One region of the Streptomyces sp. NPDC045022 genome, then DNA from elsewhere that is predicted to be linked to it. Evidence: riboswitches for the same ligand, from Rfam matches in the RefSeq annotation. Region 1 holds a riboswitch; the other holds the start of a gene.
What was found. A riboswitch is a leader RNA that binds a small molecule or an ion and turns the genes downstream of it on or off. The one in region 1 is predicted to bind S-adenosylmethionine.
Positions count from the first base shown of each region.

Region 2: linked by a shared signal. The riboswitch ahead of thrC (threonine synthase) and the one ahead of AC07C1_RS40755 (aminotransferase class V-fold PLP-dependent enzyme) in region 1 are both predicted to bind S-adenosylmethionine.

Region 1 covers NZ_JBWKIR010000062.1:822-9,899, reverse strand. The annotation lists gene AC07C1_RS40795 (cytochrome c oxidase subunit 4) at 1-16, shown strand, start outside; gene AC07C1_RS40790 (L,D-transpeptidase) at 177-1,439, shown strand; gene AC07C1_RS40785 (response regulator) at 1,544-1,945, opposite strand; gene ctaE (aa3-type cytochrome oxidase subunit III) at 2,100-2,720, shown strand; gene qcrC (cytochrome bc1 complex diheme cytochrome c subunit) at 2,783-3,595, shown strand; gene qcrA (cytochrome bc1 complex Rieske iron-sulfur subunit) at 3,592-4,650, shown strand; gene qcrB (cytochrome bc1 complex cytochrome b subunit) at 4,647-6,308, shown strand; gene trpD (anthranilate phosphoribosyltransferase) at 6,430-7,494, shown strand; SAM riboswitch class IV at 7,706-7,822, shown strand; gene AC07C1_RS40755 (aminotransferase class V-fold PLP-dependent enzyme) at 8,005-9,078, shown strand, end outside.
Region 2 covers NZ_JBWKIR010000007.1:80,342-89,419, forward strand. The annotation lists gene otsB (trehalose-phosphatase) at 1-554, shown strand, start outside; gene AC07C1_RS15060 (alpha,alpha-trehalose-phosphate synthase (UDP-forming)) at 542-1,969, opposite strand; gene AC07C1_RS15065 (glucosyl-3-phosphoglycerate synthase) at 2,058-3,002, opposite strand; SAM riboswitch class I at 3,176-3,333, shown strand; gene thrC (threonine synthase) at 3,351-4,634, shown strand; gene AC07C1_RS15075 (ubiquitin-like small modifier protein 1) at 4,631-4,909, shown strand; gene AC07C1_RS15080 (cold-shock protein) at 5,354-5,557, shown strand; gene groL (chaperonin GroEL) at 5,865-7,487, shown strand; gene AC07C1_RS15090 (DUF397 domain-containing protein) at 7,583-7,789, opposite strand; gene AC07C1_RS15095 (helix-turn-helix domain-containing protein) at 7,773-8,612, opposite strand; gene AC07C1_RS15100 (hypothetical protein) at 8,723-8,947, shown strand; gene AC07C1_RS15105 (hypothetical protein) at 8,944-9,078, shown strand, end outside.

The DNA.
Region 1 (9,078 bases):
GAACCGCACCCAGTAGCACGCGAGCGCACGCGCCGGGAGCCCGGACCCTTCCTCAGGAGGGTCCGGGCTCCCGTGTTTGCGGACGCACCCGGTGTGTCCGTCCTTTGCAGTAGTGCCGATCGCTCGTACGAGTTACCCGCCGTGCCGGTGCGGTCAGCAGCTCATAGCGTGATCGCATGAACCACACTCCGCGGACCCGCACCGTCGTCAGCTGCACCCTGCTGGTGACCGCCCTCGGCGCGGGCGTCACCGCTTGCGGTTCGGACGGCAACCCCCTGTCGGCCAGGCCGTACGACGCAGCGGGCCTGATCTCCTTCAACGGCCCCACCGGTGCAGAGAAGCGGGCCGACCCGGACAAGCCCCTCGAGGTCACCGCCAAGAGCGGTGAGGGCCGGATCACCGACGTCACCGCCCAGGACTCCACAGGGCGCTATGTGGCGGGCGAACTCGCCGCCGACGGCAGCCGGTGGCACAGCACCTCCCCGCTGGCCGCCAACGCCCACTACACGGTCACGGTGAGCACCGAGGACGAGGACGGCGCGCCCGGCCGCAAGGTCCTCACCTTCGACACCAGCAAGCCCACGAGCAAGAAGCGCCTGACCGTCACGTTCGGGCCGAACGCGGGCCAGTACGGCGTCGGGCAGCCCATCACGGCCCAACTCGGCCAGGAGATCAAGGACAAGGCACAGCGGGCCGTCGTGGAGCGTGCCCTCAGAGTGGACTCCGTGCCGGCCGTGCCGGGCTCCTGGTACTGGGTGAGCGACAAGGAACTCCACTACCGCCCCAAGGAGTACTGGCCCAGCCACGCCACCATCCAGGTGCACAGCAACCTGGACGGCGTCAAGATCGGCGACCGGCTGTGGGGCGGCAAGTCCAAAGCGCTGAAGATCACCACGGGTGACCGGATCGAGGTCGTCACGGACGCCTCCGCGCACCAGCTCACGTTCTACAAGAACGGCCAGCAGGTCGAGCAGATCCCCGTCACCACCGGCAAGCCCGGTTTCGAGACCCGCAACGGTGTCAAGGTCGTACTGGAGAAGCAGTACTTCGTACGGATGCGCGGCGCCACCGTCGGCATCGCCGAGGGCAGCTCCGACTCCTACGACCTGCCGGTCTACTACGCCACCCGGGTCACCTGGTCCGGCGAGTACGTCCACGCCGCCCCATGGTCCGTCGGCTCCCAGGGCTATGCGAACGTCAGCCACGGCTGCACCGGCATGAGCACGTCCAACGCCGAGTGGTTCTTCGACAACGTCCACCAGGGCGACATCGTCAAGGTCGTCAACTCCGACGGCGACCCCATGGAGCCCTTCGGCAACGGCTTCGGCGACTGGAACGTCGACTGGAAGAAGTGGCGCACGGGCAGCGCGCTGATCAACGGCACCCCGGACGGCCCGGCGCCGGGAGACGCGGTGAGACTCCAGCCGACGGCCGTGTGAGCGCCCCTCAGGGGCGCGGGGCGGCATCGACGTGCGGCCGCGCCGCGTGGGCGCGGCGAGCCACGCACGGCGAGAGCCGCGCACGGACCCCGCGCCCCGGGCTCCTAGGCGCTCAGCAACCTCTTCTGACGGAGCAGGGAGGCCAGTGCGGCGGCGAACTCCACCGGATCCACCGGCAGGGTCACAGCCGCGTCGGCCCGGCTCCAGGTGGCCAGCCACGCGTCCTGGGGCCGGCCCATGAGCAGGAGCACCGGCGGGCAGTTGAACACCTCGTCCTTGATCTGCCGGCACACCCCCATGCCGCCCATGGGCACGGCCTCGCCGTCGAGCACACAGACGTCGATGCCGCCCTTGTCCAGCTCGCTCAGCACCGCCGCGGGCGTCGCGCACTCCAGGAACTCGACCTGGGGCACGTCCGGAGCGGGTCGGCGCCCGGTGGCCAGCCGTACTTGTTCGCGGGTGTTGGAGTCGTCGCTGTAGACCAGCACCGTGGCGGTCGGCTGCATTGTTCCTCCGGGACGTCAGCGTCGTACGGACAGGACGGACGGGGCCGTTTGGGCGGATGTTACTCCCATGAACACCACGTCAGCACCGGTTCTGCGGGCAGCAACACTCCGAACGGCACCCCCCGGGGTGAGGGCGGGATAAGCGACCGACATAATGTCGGTCGTGGCGACAGCAACGACAGTAGAAACCGGGCACGCGCACCCGTCGGTCAACCGGCCGAACCTCACCAGCGTCGGAACCATCATCTGGCTGAGTTCCGAGCTGATGTTCTTCGCGGCCCTCTTCGCGATGTACTTCACCCTCCGGTCGGTGACCGGACCGGCTCACTGGAAGGAGATGGCGCACGCGCTCAACGTGCCCTTCTCCGCGACGAACACCACGATCCTGGTGCTCTCCTCCCTCACCTGCCAGCTCGGCGTGTTCGCGGCCGAGCGCGGCGACGTGAAGAAGCTCCGTGGCTGGTTCATCCTCACCTTCATCATGGGTGCGATCTTCATCGGCGGTCAGATCTACGAGTACACGGAGCTGGTGAAGAAGGACGGCATCTCGCTGTCCTCCGACCCGTACGGCTCGGTGTTCTACCTGACCACCGGCTTCCACGGCCTGCACGTGACGGGCGGGCTCATCGCCTTCCTGCTGGTCCTCGGCCGCACCTACGCGGCGAAGAGGTTCACGCACGAGCAGGCGACCGCCGCCATCGTCGTGTCCTACTACTGGCACTTCGTCGACGTCGTCTGGATCGGCCTCTTCGCCACGATCTACCTGATCAAGTAGCGGCGACCGCTCCCGCACATCCAGAAGCATCGACGCAGAAGATCCTGACACCGGGGTAATCCGTGAAAAAGCTCTCCGCACGACGACGCCATCCGCTGGCGGCGGTCGTCGTCCTACTCCTCGCGCTGGCGGCCACTGGGGGGCTGTACGCCGCGTTCGCGCCCGCGGGCAAGGCGCAGGCCGATGAAACCTCCCAGTCCCTGACCATCAAGGAGGGCAAGAAGCTCTACGAGGTCGGCTGCGCCAGCTGCCACGGCACCGGTGGCCAGGGCTCCTCCGACGGGCCGAGCCTGATCGGTGTCGGGGCCGCGGCCGTCGACTTCCAGGTCGGCACCGGCCGTATGCCGGCCTCGACCTCCGAGATGGCGCAGCTCCCGCGCAAGAAGGTCACCTACACCCAGGGCGAGATCGACCAGCTCGCCGCGTACATCGCGTCGCTGGGCGCCGGCCCGAGCGTACCGACCAAGCAGCAGTACGGTCCGGAAGGCGCGGACATCGCCAAGGGCGGCGAACTGTTCCGCACCAACTGCGCACAGTGCCACAATTTCACCGGCAAGGGCGGTGCCCTCACCGAGGGCAAGTACGCGCCCACCCTGGAAGATGTGGCCCCGAAGCACGTCTACGAGGCCATGCAGACGGGCCCGCAGAACATGCCGTCCTTCCCCGACACCACCCTGTCGGAGAAGAACAAGAAGGACATCATCGCGTACCTGCACGCGGTCAACGGCAGCGAGACGGACAATCCTGGTGGAATGGAGCTGGGCGGCCTCGGGCCGGTCAGTGAAGGTCTGTTCGCCTGGATCTTCGGTCTGGGCGCGTTGATCGCGGTCGCCGTCTGGGTCGCCGCTCGGACCGCAAAGGCCAAGAAGTCATGAGTAGCCAAGACATTCCAGAAGAGAACCTGCCCGCTGAGCAGGACCACGCGCATGGCGCCGTGAGCGTCGCGGACGAGGAGAACCCGTTCTCCGACCCCGGCCTGCCGCCGCACGAGCACCGGATCCAGGACATCGACGAACGGGCCGCCAAGCGGTCCGAGCGTGTGGTCGCCCTGCTGTTCACGGTGTCGATGCTGGCCACCATCGGCTTCATCGCGGCGTACGTCGCGATCCCGCACGACAAGTCGATCTTCGTCTTCCCGATCGGCCACCTCAGCGCCCTGAACTTCGCGCTGGGTCTGACCCTCGGCACGGCGCTGTTCTGCATCGGCGCGGGCGCGGTCCACTGGGCCCGCACCCTGATGTCCGACGTGGAGGTCGCCGACGAGCGGCACGCGATCGAGGCTCCGCCGGAGGTCCGGGCGAAGGTCCACGAGGACTTCCGTCTGGGTGCCAAGGAGTCGGCGCTCGGCCGCCGCAAGCTGATCCGCAACACGATGCTCGGCGCGCTCACCCTGGTGCCGCTCTCCGGCGTCATGCTGCTGCGCGACCTCGGTCCGCTGCCGCACAGCTCGCTGCGCCACACGCTGTGGGCCAAGGGCAAGCGCCTGGTCAACATGAACACGAACCAGCCGCTGCGTCCCGAGGACGTCGCCGTCGGCTCGCTCACCTTCGCCAAGCCCGACGGTCTGGAGGAGGCGGCCGAGGACTTCCAGACGGAGATCGCCAAGGCGGCCCTGATGATCGTCCGGCTCCAGCCGGGCAACATCAAGGACAAGCGCGAACTCGCCTGGTCGCACGAGGGCATCGTGGCGTACTCGAAGATCTGCACCCACGTGGGTTGCCCGATCTCGCTGTACGAGCAGCAGACGCACCACGTGCTGTGCCCGTGCCACCAGTCCACCTTCGACCTCTCCGACGGTGCCCGAGTGATCTTCGGCCCCGCCGGCCACGCCCTGCCGCAGCTGCGCATCGGTGTGGACAGTGAGGGTTACCTCCAGGCGCTCGGCGACTTCGAGGAGCCCGTCGGTCCTGCATTCTGGGAGCGCGGATGAGTACTGCACCGAACGACAAGAGTTCATCTGCCGCCGGCGCGGCGGGTCGCTCTCGCGGGACGGCACCGGCCGGCGAGCGGATCGCCGACTGGGCCGACGGCCGGCTCGGGATCTACTCCCTGGCCAAGTCCAACATGCGCAAGATCTTCCCCGACCACTGGTCGTTCATGTTGGGTGAGGTCTGCCTCTACAGCTTCATCATCATCATCCTGACGGGTGTCTATCTGACGCTGTTCTTCCACCCGTCGATGACCGAGGTGGAGTACCACGGCAGCTACGTCCCGCTCCAGGGACAGCTGATGTCCGAGGCGTTCAGCTCGACCCTGCACATCTCCTTCGACGTGCGCGGTGGTCTGCTGGTCCGGCAGATCCACCACTGGGCGGCGCTGATCTTCCTCGCCGGCATGTTCGTGCACATGATGCGCGTGTTCTTCACCGGGGCGTTCCGCAAGCCGCGTGAGATCAACTGGCTGTTCGGCTTCCTGCTGTTCGTCCTGGGCATGTTCACCGGCTTCACCGGTTACTCGCTCCCGGACGACCTGCTCTCCGGCACCGGTGTCCGCTTCATGGAGGGCGCGATCCTGTCCGTGCCGATCGTCGGCACGTACCTGTCGTACTTCCTCTTCGGCGGCGAGTTCCCCGGCCACGACTTCGTTGCGCGGTTCTACTCGGTCCACATCCTGCTGCTGCCGGGCATCATGCTCGGTCTGGTGGTCGGCCACCTGATCCTGGTCTTCTACCACAAGCACACGCAGTTCGCGGGCCCCGGAAAGTCCGAGAAGAACGTCGTCGGCATGCCGCTGCTGCCGGTCTACATGGCCAAGGCCGGAGGCTTCTTCTTCCTGGTCTTCGGTGCCATCGCGGTCATCGCGGCGATCGCGCAGATCAACCCGATCTGGGCCATGGGCCCCTACCGTCCGGACCAGGTGTCGACCGGCGCCCAGCCCGACTGGTACATGGGCTTCGCCGAGGGCCTGATCCGCTTCATGCCGGGCTGGGAGATCAACTTCTGGGGTCACACGCTCGTCCTGGGCGTGTTCATCCCGCTGGTGCTCTTCCCGCTGGTCCTGGCGGCGATCGCGGTCTACCCGTTCATCGAGTCCTGGGTCACCGGCGACAAGCGCGAGCACCACATCCTGGACCGCCCGCGCAACGCTCCGACCCGTACCGCGTTCGGTGTCGCCTGGGTGACGATCTACATGATCACCCTGGTCGGCGGTGGCAACGACCTGTGGGCCACGCACTTCCACCTGTCGATCAACGCCGTCACCTGGTTCGTCCGGATCGGTTTCTTCGTGGGCCCGGTCGTCGCGTTCATCGTCACCAAGCGGATCTGCCTCGGTCTGCAGCGCCGCGACCGCGACAAGGTGCTGCACGGCCGCGAGACCGGCATCATCAAGCGGCTGCCGCACGGTGAGTTCATCGAGGTGCACGAGCCGCTCAGCCAGGAGCAGCTGCACACGCTCACCGCGCACGAGCAGTACCAGCCGGCCGAGATCGGCCCGGCGGTGGACGAGAACGGTGTCGAGCGCAAGGTGAAGGGCTCGGAGAAGCTGCGTGCGAAGCTCTCCACCGCCTACTACGGCGAGGACAACCAGATCCCGAAGCCGACCGTCGAGGAGTACAAGGAGATCACGAGCGGCCACGGCCACCACTGATCCCCGCGTCGCCACGCCACGCTGAAGGGCCCCGTCCGCGTTACGGACGGGGCCCTTCGCTGTGCTCCGGGCTGGATAGGGTGGTGCACGACTGTGCAGGAATCTGTTCTAGGAGCGGCTGATGAGCGCTGTGACCCCCGCTGGAGGCGACACCGCGGCGGGCCGTTCCTGGCCCGCCCTGCTGAACGGTCTGCTGGACGGCCGGGACCTGTCCGCCGACGAGACCGCGTGGGCGATGGACCGGATCATGCGCGGCGAGGCGACCGACGCGCAGATCGCCGGGTTCGCGGTGGCCCTGCGGGCCAAGGGACAGACGGTGGAGGAAATCACCGGTCTGGTCCGCACGATGTACGAGCACGCGAACGTGATCGAGGTGCCCGGCCGGACCGTCGACATCGTCGGCACGGGCGGCGACGGGGCGAGAACGGTGAACATCTCCACGATGTCGTCGCTGGTCGTCGCCGGTACGGGCGCGAAGGTGGTGAAGCACGGCAATCGCGCCGCGTCCTCCGCCTCGGGGTCCTCCGACGTCCTGGAGAAGCTGGGCGTCAATCTCGACCTGACGCCCCGCCGGGTGGCGGAGGTCGCGGAGGAGGCCGGCATCACCTTCTGCTTCGCGGTGAAGTTCCATCCCGCGTTGCGTCATGTGGGTGCCGCGCGCGGGCAGCTGGGCATCCGGACGGTGTTCAACCTGCTCGGTCCGCTGACCAATCCGGCGCGGGTACGGGCCCAGGCGGTCGGGGTGGCGGTGGCGCACGAGGCGCCGATCGTCGCCGGCGTGCTCGCGGAACGCGGCAACTCCTCGCTGGTCTTCCGCGGCGACGACGGCCTGGACGAGCTGACGACGACGTCCACGTCCCGCGTCTGGGTCGTGCGGGACGGAAGGGTCGGCGAGGAGACCTTCGACCCGCGTGACGTCGGCATCGACCTCGTGCCCGTGGAGGCCCTGCGCGGCGGCGACCCGTCCTACAACGCCGAGGTCGCCCGCCGCCTGCTGGACGGCGAGCAGGGCGCGGTACGGGACGCCGTGCTGCTGAACTCGGCGGCGGCCCTGGTGGCCCTCCAGCCGACCGACGCCCCGCTCGCCGGCCGGCTCCGGGACGGCATGGCCAAGGCCGCCGAGTCCATCGACTCCGGCGCGGCGAAGCGGGCGCTGGAGCGGTGGGTGGCCGCGAGCAATCGCTAGCCGGCCTGGGTGCGGGCGAGTTCGGCGCCGCCCGGCGGGCCGAGTCCGCGGAAGCGCCGTCGCGGCGGGCGGGGGGGGGTAGCCCTCTGCCCACCGCGACGCCGCTCAGCCATGGCGGCGGCGTCCGGCGGTGCCGAACCCTCCGCACCCCCGTCCCGCCATCCGGACACGGGTTGCGCGGCGATGATCCGCTCGGCTAGTTTCCTGTTCAGGTCATGAGTGACAGTCATGAGGCCCCGGCTGACTGTCCGGCAACCCTCCGTCCGTGGCGGGGTGCCCCGGGTGAAGACCAGGTCGCGGACAGCAAGGTCTGCGGCAAGCGCGGACCCCTCGCGCGCTTCTGACCGAGCGCGGGGCCAGGGGTCCTGGTCGTCGAGGGAGCCTTCCGTGAGCAAGCGAATGCGATAGGGCCGCAGAGCCCCGCCTCCGCGTACCCCTTCTCACCTCATCCGCGCTGGAGCCCTGTCCGCTCGCGCGGTGAGTCCCACCTGCTCACACGGGAGTTCACCCATGTCCGTCTCCACCGCTGCCGCCGACCAGACCGTCTGCCAGGACCTCTCGGGCGCGCTGCCCGTTCTCGGCCGGGATGTCACCGTCCCGCTCGTGACGGGCGGCGAAGTCACCTACGCCGCGCTCGACTACGCGGCCAGCGCCCCCGCCCTCCAGCGCGTCTGGGACGACGTCGCCGCCTACGCCCCGTACTACGGCAGCGTCCACCGCGGTGCCGGCTACCTCTCCCAGCTCTCCACCGACCTGTTCGAGAACGCCCGCAGGACCGTCGCCGGCTTCCTCGGCTGCCGGGAGGAAGACCAGGTGATCTTCACCCGGTCGACCACCGACTCGCTGAACCTGCTGGCCCGCGCGCTCCCGGCCGACTGCCAGGTCTTCGTCTTCGAGACCGAGCACCACGCCTCCCTGCTGCCCTGGCAGGACGCGAAGGTCACCTACCTCAACGCCCCGCGCACCCCGCGGCAGGCCGTCGAGACCCTGGAGCGGGCCCTCGCCGACCGCGACCCCTACGGGCCGGCCCTGGTCTGCGTCACCGGTGCCTCCAACGTCACCGGCGAGCTGTGGCCGGTGCGTGAGCTGGCCGCCGCAGCCCACGCGCACGGCGCCCGGATCGTCCTCGACGCCGCCCAGCTCGCCCCGCACCACCCGGTGGACATCCGTGACCTGGACGTCGACTGGGTCGCCTTCTCCGGGCACAAGCTGTACGCCCCGTTCGGCTGCGGTGTCCTGGCCGGCCGCGCCGACTGGCTGCGGGCGGCCGAGCCGTACCTCGCGGGCGGCGGCGCCAGCCGCAAGGTCTCCCGGCGCACCGACGGGGGAGTGGACGTGGAGTGGCACGAGAGCGCCGCCCGCCACGAGGCCGGCTCCCCGAACGTCATCGGCGCCTACTCCATCGCGTCCGCCTGCAAGGCCCTCACCGAGGCCGGCTGGGACACCCTCGTCGCCCGCGAGCAGCACCTCGTCCGCACGGTCCGCGAGGGCCTCGCCGAGGTGCCCGAGGTGCGGATCCTCTCCCTCTTCGGCGACGACGCCCCGCGCGTCGGCGTGATCTCCTTCGTCGTCGAGGGCTGGAAC
Region 2 (9,078 bases), on a different contig from region 1:
TCCTCGGCCACTACGGCGCCGAACGCTGGGACGCGGCCACCGGCACGGTCACCGCCCCGGCCCCGCACCCCGGCGTGGCGGCGGTCCGCGCGGAGCTGCCGGGCCTGCTGGACCGGGTCGGCGCCTGGCAGGGCACGTGGATCGAGGAGAAGGGCCGGGCGGTCGCCGTGCACACCCGCCGCGCGGCGGACCCGCAGGCCGCGTTCGAGGCCCTGCGGGAGCCCCTCATCGGCCTCGCCACCCGCCACGGCCTGATCGTCGAGCCCGGCCGGATGGTGCTGGAACTGCGCCCGCCGGGCATGGACAAGGGCGTCGCGCTCAGCGAGTACGTCCGCAAGGTCGGCGCCGAGTCGGTCCTCTACGCCGGCGACGACCTGGGCGACCTCCCCGCCTTCGCCGCGGTGGACGAACTCCGCTCCTCCGGCGTCCCCGGCCTGCTGGTCTGCAGCGGCAGCACGGAGGTCACGGAACTGGCCGACCGGGCCGACCTGGTGGTGGACGGCCCGGCGGGCGTCGTGGATCTGCTGCGGCGGCTGGCGGCTCAGCTGGACTGATCGTCCAGGGCGTGCAACTGGTCCAGGAACCACCGGGCGGGCGGCAGCGCCGTCGCCGCCGCGGCCAGCCTCCTGGACCGTTCCGCCCGCTCGTCCCCGGGCAGGGTCAGCGCCTCGTGCAACGCCTTCGCCGTGCCCGCGATGTCGTACGGGTTCACCACGATCGCGTCCTCGCCCAGCTCCTCGTACGCCCCCGCCTCCCGCGACAGCACCAGCGCGCAGCCCTCGTCCGAGACGACCGGGATCTCCTTGGCGACCAGGTTCATGCCGTCCCGGATGGGGTTGACCAGCGCCACGTCGGCGAGCCGGTACGCGGCCAGGGAGCGCGCGAAGTCGTCCTTCACATGCAGTACCACCGGAGTCCAGCCGGCCGTCCCGTACCGCGCGTTGATCTCCTCCGCGACCCGCTGCACCTCGGCCGTGTACTCCCGGTACACGGCGAGGTCCTGCCGGGACGGGTAGGCGAACGCCACGTGGACGACCCGCTCGCGCCACTCGGGGTGGTCGTCCAGCAGCTGCCGGTACGCCAGGAGCCCGCGGACGATGTTCTTCGACAGCTCGGTGCGATCGACGCGGACGATCGCCTTGCGCCCCTCGCCGATCTCCTCCCGGAGCACCGCCATCCGCTCGTCCACGTCGGGTTCGTGGGCCCGCTTGCGCAGGAAGTCGGCGTCCGCGCCGAGCCCGTGCACGCCGATCCGGGTGCCCGAGGGGATCGCGGGGCCGAGCACCGCGTGGCAGCAGTCCCGGAACGCGTCCGCCCAGCGGTGCGTGAGGAACGCCGCCCGGTCCGCGCCCAGGATGCCGGTGAGCAACTCGGCCGCGATGTCGTCGGGCAGCAGGCGGAAGTAGTCCGGCGGAGCCCACGGGGTGTGCGAGAAGTGGCCGATGCGCAGGTCGGGACGGAGCCGGCGGAGCATCCGGGGGGCGAGGGCCAGGTGGTAGTCCTGGATCAGCACCGCCGCGCCTTCGGCCGCCTCCTCCGCGAGCGCCTCCGCGAACGCCTGGTTGTAGGCCTCGTACGACGCCCACTGACGGCGGAACTCCGCGTCGAAGACCGGCTCCAGCGGGGTCTGGTACAGCAGGTGGTGGACGAACCAGAGCACCGAGTTGGCGATGCCGTTGTACGCGTCGGCGTGCACGGTCGCGTCGATGTCGAGCATCCGTACCCGCTGGCCGCCGGTCTCCTCGGCCGGCAGCAGACCGCCGTCCGCGCGCCGTACGGCCGCCCGGTCGCCGTCGCCGAGCGCGGCGCACACCCACACCGCGTTGGTGTCCGGCCCGATGGCCGACAGCCCGGAGACCAGCCCGCCGCCGCCCCGCTTGGCGTGCAGCGAGCCGTTCTCGCCCACCTGATACGAAACCGGGCCGCGATTGGAGGCGACCAGCACCTCAGCACCGTGCGTGGAAGACATACGCCTCAACCTAGCCCGGCCCGGAAACGCTCAAACGTACGGTCCACCCCGGAAGGGGGCTGTATACGGCCGTTCTTCATGCGGGCGCTCACGCGACCCGGCGTGCCGCGTACTCCGCGATCTCCGCCATCGGCGGCCGTTCCTCGGTGTCCACCGAGTAGGTGCGCGGCTCGAAGCCGTCCTCGCCCCGCTCGAACTGGGTGAGGGAGGGCCGGACCAGGTGCCCGCGGGCCAGCCGCAGCTGGGCCGTGCGGTAGATGGCGGCGGCCATCCGGCCCAGCGCCTGGCCGTCCTGGTGCCGGTGCTTGCGCACCCCCACGTCCACCTGGGCCAGCGCGTCGAGCCCCACCAGGTGCAGGGCGTCCACCAGCATGCCCAGCTCCACGCCGTAGCCGACCGGGAACGGCAGCTGTTCCAGCAGGGAGCGGCGGGCCGCGTACTCACCGCCCAGCGGCTGCACGAAGCCGGCCAGCTGCGGCCAGTGCATGTTCAGCAGCGGGCGGGCCACGAGTTCCGTGACCCGGCCGCCCTGTCCCGCCGCGCCGCCGAGCGGGCGGTCGTACATGCCCTTGACCAGGTCCACCTCCGGGTCGGTGAGCAGCGGGCCGACGATCCCGGAGACGAAGTCGGAGGAGAACTCCTTCAGGTCCGCGTCGATGAAGCAGAGGATGTCCCCGCTGGTGACGAGCAGCGAGCGCCAGAGCACCTCGCCCTTGCCGGGGACGGTGGGGACGCGGGGCAGGATGTCGTCGCGGTGGACGACCCGGGCGCCGGCGGCGGCGGCGACCGCGGCGGTGCGGTCGGTGGAACCCGAGTCGACGACGACGATCTCGTCGACGAGCGGGACCTGCTCCACGAGGTCGCGACGGATGACCGCGACGATGTCGCCGACCGTCTCCTCCTCGTTGAGCGCGGGCAGCACGACGCTGATCGTGTGCCCCGTACGCTGCTTGGCGGCCAGTATCCGGTGGAGAGGGCGATCGGCCACGGACCAGGAGCGGGTGGCCAGCCAGTGCTCGACTTCTTCCAGCACGGTCTGTGGCTCCTCACTGTTCGTTGATCACGCGCCGTGACGCCGGGTGGCGTGGCTGTGATCCATCTCGCGCTTCGGACGACTATCTCAACTGTCCTGGCCTTCGGTTACAGTCTTGAACAACGCCGGTGACCATCGCATGTCGGGGGTCGCCCGCGTCGACAACCACATATTGCTCATCCAGAGGGGCAGAGGGACACGGCCCGATGAAGCCCCGGCAACCCTCCAGTCGGTTCTCGTAGATCAGCTCCTGATCGTCTCCGCGAGGCTCCCGGCTAGGGAAGGTGCCAAATCCGTCTCACGGCGAGATGCGTCGTGAGGAAGATGAGGAGAAAGGGCCTCGCCTCCATGGCTGTGCAGACAGTTGCAAGCACCAGCGATCCCGTCGTCGACCTCGGTCCCGCCGCGGCCCTGAACTGTCGCGAGTGCGGTCACCGGGTACCCCTCGGACCGGTGTTCGCCTGCGAGGAGTGTTTCGGCCCGCTGGAGATCGCCTACGACTTCTCCGGCTACGACACCGAAGAGCTGCGGGCGCGCATCGAAGCGGGCCCCGCGAACATCTGGCGTTACGCGCCCCTGCTGCCCGTCCCCGCCGACGTGGCCGACAAGCCCAACCTCAACCCGGGCTGGACCAAGCTCGTCAAGGCCGACAACCTGGCCCGCGAGCTGGGCGTCACCGGCGGGCTGTACGTGAAGGACGACTCCGGCAACCCGACGCACTCCTTCAAGGACCGGGTCGTCGCCCAGGCCCTGGAGGCCGCCCGCGCCTTCGGCTTCACGACGCTCTCCTGCTCCTCCACCGGCAACCTGGCCGGCGCCGTCGGCGCCGCCGCCGCCCGGGCCGGCTTCCGCTCCTGCGTGTTCATCCCGCACGACCTGGAGCAGGGCAAGGTCGTCATGGCCGCCGTCTACGGCGGCGAGCTGGTCGGCATCGAGGGCAACTACGACGACGTGAACCGCTTCTGCTCCGAGCTGATCGGCGACCCGGCCGGCGAGGGCTGGGGCTTCGTCAACGTCAACCTGCGGCCGTACTACGCGGAGGGGTCCAAGACCCTGGCGTACGAGATCTGCGAGCAGCTCGGCTGGCGGCTCCCGGACCAGATCGTGGTCCCGATCGCCTCCGGCTCACAGCTCACGAAGATCGACAAGGGCCTGCAGGAGCTGATCAAGCTCGGTCTCGTCGAGGACAAGCCGTACACGATCTTCGGTGCGCAGGCCGAGGGCTGCTCGCCGGTGTCCACCGCCTTCAAGGCCGGCCACGACGTGGTCCGCCCGCAGAAGCCGGACACCATCGCCAAGTCCCTCGCCATCGGCAACCCGGCCGACGGCCCGTACGTCCTGGACATCGCGCGCCGCACCGGCGGTGCCGTGGAGGACGTCACGGACGCGGAGATCGTCGACGCCATCAAGCTGCTGGCCCGCACCGAGGGCATCTTCGCGGAGACGGCGGGCGGTGTGACCGTCGGCGTCACCCGCAAGCTGCTCAAGGACGGCGTGCTGGACCCGGCGAAGACGACGGTCGTCCTCAACACCGGCGACGGCCTCAAGACCCTCGACGCGGTGGCCGGCACCGGCCTCAGCGCCACCATCCGCCCGACCCTGGACTCCTTCCGAGAGGCTGGCCTCGCATGAGCGTGACCGTTCGCATCCCGACCATCCTGCGCACCTACACCGGCGGTCAGGCCGAGGTCACCGCCGAGGGCGCGACCCTCGCCGAGGTCATCGAGAACCTGGAGAAGAACCACACGGGGATCGCCGCCCGGGTGCTGGACGACCAGGGCAAGCTGCGCCGGTTCGTCAACGTCTACGTCAACGACGACGACGTCCGCTTCGAGCAGGGCCTGCAGACGGAGACCCCTGACGGCGCCGGTGTCTCCATCATTCCGGCCGTCGCCGGCGGATGCTGACCGAATGACCGATCATTACCTTCGGTAACAGCAGTTACATATTGTTCATCGGATTGCCCCCTCCCGTGAGAGAAGCGGAGGGGGCAATTCTGTGTGATTGAGCGCGGTACAGTTGGGGAACACGGTCGCGGCCTTCAGGTTGCGGGCCCTGGATTCTCGCCGCACAACCCGACAAGAAGTAGCCAAAGTGTGCGGGTTTTCTGCGGCTTTTGTGCCTTTTGTGGAGCCCGACTTGCCCTGAATTCGGATGAATTCTCGGCAGATTCCGGGCCGGGCTCGTCCGGAATTCTCGTCCGATTGACCTGTTGCAGACGGCAGTTGGACAGATACATTCAGCCGCGGTCGACGCGTTCCGGCGCACGCCCCCGTCCGATGGGGGGTGAGGTCTGACCCGGGTCCGCGAAGTGTGGATCTGTGCAAGGGCCAGTAATAGGGGAGTTAGGCATGGCTCAGGGCACCGTCAAGTGGTTCAACGCGGAGAAGGGGTACGGCTTCATCGCGGTCGACGGTGGTGCGGACGTCTTCGTCCATTACAGCGCCATTCAGATGGACGGCTACCGCACCCTGGAAGAGGGCCAGCGGGTGGAGTTCGAGATCTCGCAGGGCCAGAAGGGCCCGCAGGCCGACATGGTTCGCCTCAGCGCCTGAACGTTTTTTGTGACGAAGGGCCCGCACCGGCACAGGGTGCGGGCCCTTCGCCATGCCAGGGCCCCCTTGATCGCGGCGGCCGGGCGCCCCCGTCCCCGCCCTTGTCCCCCCGGAGGCGCTTGCACTCGACCATGCCGAGTGCTAATCATTGCGTTAGCACTCTGAAGGTGAGAGTGACAACGAAGGACCGGGTCGGTGAGGCCCGCAGGCCAAGTGGGGCAAGGAACCACGAGGCCGGCGAGCCGTCCGTCGCGGGCGCGGGCGCGGTCCGAAGGAATCACCCCCAGTCCTGGAGGGACCACTTCACATGGCCAAGATCATCGCGTTCGACGAGGAGGCGCGGCGCGGCCTCGAGCGCGGCATGAACCAGCTCGCGGACGCCGTCAAGGTGACGCTCGGCCCCAAGGGCCGCAACGTCGTCCTCGAGAAGAAGTGGGGCGCCCCCACGATCACCAACGATGGTGTCTCCATCGCCAAGGAGATCGAGCTCGAGGACCCGTACGAGAAGATCGGCGCCGAGCTGGTCAAGGAAGTCGCCAAGAAGACGGACGACGTCGCCGGTGACGGTACGACCACCGCGACCGTGCTCGCCCAGGCCCTGGTCAAGGAAGGCCTGCGCAACGTCGCCGCCGGCGCCAACCCGATGGCTCTGAAGCGCGGTATCGAGAAGGCCGTCGAGGCCGTCTCCGCCGCCCTGCTGGAGCAGGCGAAGGACGTCGAGACCAAGGAGCAGATCGCCTCCACCGCGTCCATCTCCGCCGCCGACACCCAGATCGGCGAGCTGATCGCCGAGGCCATGGACAAGGTCGGCAAGGAAGGCGTCATCACCGTCGAGGAGAGCAACACCTTCGGTCTTGAGCTGGAGCTCACCGAGGGCATGCGCTTCGACAAGGGCTACATCTCCGCCTACTTCGCGACCGACATGGAGCGCATGGAGGCGGTGCTCGAGGACCCGTACATCCTCATCGCCAACTCCAAGATCTCCTCGGTCAAGGACCTGCTCCCGCTCCTGGAGAAGGTCATGCAGTCGGGCAAGCCGCTGCTGATCATCGCCGAGGACGTCGAGGGCGAGGCCCTGTCGACCCTGGTCGTCAACAAGATCCGCGGCACCTTCAAGTCCGTCGCCGTCAAGGCCCCGGGCTTCGGCGACCGCCGCAAGGCCATGCTCGGCGACATCGCCATCCTCACGGGCGGCGAGGTCATCTCCGAGGAGGTCGGCCTCAAGCTGGAGAACGCGACCCTGGACCTCCTGGGCCGCGCCCGCAAGGTCGTCATCACCAAGGACGAGACCACCATCGTCGACGGTGCCGGCTCCTCGGAGCAGGTGGGCGGCCGCGTCAACCAGATCCGCGCCGAGATCGAGAACAGCGACTCGGACTACGACCGCGAGAAGCTGCAGGAGCGCCTGGCGAAGCTCGCCGGCGGTGTCGCGGTCATCAAGGCCGGTGCCGCCACCGAGGTGGAGCTCAAGGAGCGCAAGCACCGCATCGAGGACGCCGTCCGCAACGCGAAGGCGGCCGTCGAGGAGGGCATCGTCGCCGGTGGTGGCGTGGCCCTGCTGCAGGCCTCCCAGGTCTTCGAGAAGCTGGATCTCGAGGGTGACGAGGCGACCGGCGCCAACGCCGTGCGCATCGCGCTCGAGGCCCCGCTGAAGCAGATCGCCGTCAACGCCGGCCTCGAGGGCGGTGTCGTGGTGGAGAAGGTGCGCAACCTGACCCCGGGCCACGGCCTGAACGCCGCGACCGGCGAGTACGTCGACCTGGTCGCCGAGGGCATCATCGACCCGGCGAAGGTGACCCGCTCTGCCCTGCAGAACGCCGCCTCCATCGCCGCGCTGTTCCTCACCACCGAGGCCGTCATCGCCGACAAGCCGGAGAAGGCCGCCGCGCCGGCCGGCGGCGGCATGCCGGGCGGTGACATGGACTTCTGATCGACCCGACGGTTGATCGCCTGTCCTTCGGACCGAGGGCGGTACGTCCAGCTTCTGGCTGGGGGTGCCGCCCTCGGGCGTTTCGTACGCCAGGCCTAACGCGCCTTCACGTCATCGACGAACGCCGCCCACGCCTCGGCCCGGAACACGAGTTTCGGGCCGTGGGGGGTCTTGGAGTCACGGACGGGGACGAGGGCGGGGAAGTCGGCGGTGACTTCGACACAGTTGTCGCCGGTGCCACCGCTGTAGCTGGACTTGAACCAGGCGGCCGTGCGCAGGTCGTACTCAGAGATGTGCCTCATGGTCGTAATCCTGCGCCATCGCATCGAGCAGGGCCAGGGACCTCTCGGGCTGGAGTGCGGAGACCATGAGGAGTTCGTAGTAGAGCCTGTAGTGCGCGACGGTGCCAGGGTCGTCGTCCAGGCGCCCGGTGTCGATGCCTTCGAGGTACGCCATCGGAGGGCCGTCCTCGAAGTCCATGAGCTTGACGCAGCCTTGCATCCCCGGGTGGGCCCCCGCGTCGAACGGCAGCACCTGCACCATGACCCGGTTCCGGCGACCCAGGTCGGCGATGTGGCGCAGCGCCTCCGCCATCACCGCACGGCTGCCCGCCACCCGGCGCAATGCGGACTCGTCAATGACGGTCCACAACACCGGCTTTGTTGGATCATCGAGGATCCGCGCGCGTTCTATACGGTCCTCCACCAGCTTCTCGATGAGCGCCGCCGGAGCCGTCGGCTGGTAGGCGCGGCACACCGCTCGCGCGTATGCGGGCGTCTGGAGCAGACCGGGGATCAGCATGGACGCGTACTCCCGAATCGCCGATGCCCGCACTTCGGCCTCCGCTGCCTCGGCGAAATGCTCGCGGTACTTCGACTTGGCTGATGCTCCGCAGTTCCGCGTGAAGAAGTCCCCCGTGCCCAGCGCCTCGTCCAGCATCCGGGCATACTCCGGCTGCATCCGCCGCGTCCCCGTCTCCAGTTGCCCGATGAACGACCCGCTCACGAACAGCCGTTGGCCCAGCTCCTCCTGGCTCAGGCCGGCTTTCTCGCGGGCGTGGCGCAACTCCGCGCCCAGCAGGGCGCGCGGTGATGACGACGGGTCGAGGTCCTTCGGTCCGGGCATGGCACTCCCTGTCCGACAGCCGAGGCTGTTGGGGCGTCCTACCTGGCCAGGCTAGTCAAGCCTCGGCCACGCTGTGTCGTGAATCACCAACCCAGCGTGGAGGAACGGTTGTGAACGAGACGACGGAGAGCCCCCGGCCGGCCCGGACGGCCGAGGAGGCCGTGGAACAGCTGCGCGCCGCCCTGCGCGGCGTCGGCATCATCCTGCCGTCGCTGCGGGTCGACCCCGTGTCGGCCGCGCACGAGGAGCCGTACGCCCTCGTCGACCTGGGCCGCTGCAACCTGGGGGTGGCCTCGCGGCTGGCCGCCGCACTGCGTGGGGGTGGCGAGGCGTGAATCGTGCACCCGCCTACGCCACGGACCTGCGGGACGGGCGGATCGGCGAGGTCATGGGGCGCGTGGGCGGGTACGTCCAGCTGCGGCCCGTGGGTGGCGGGCGGGAGTGGGACTGTCCGCCGGGGGAGCTG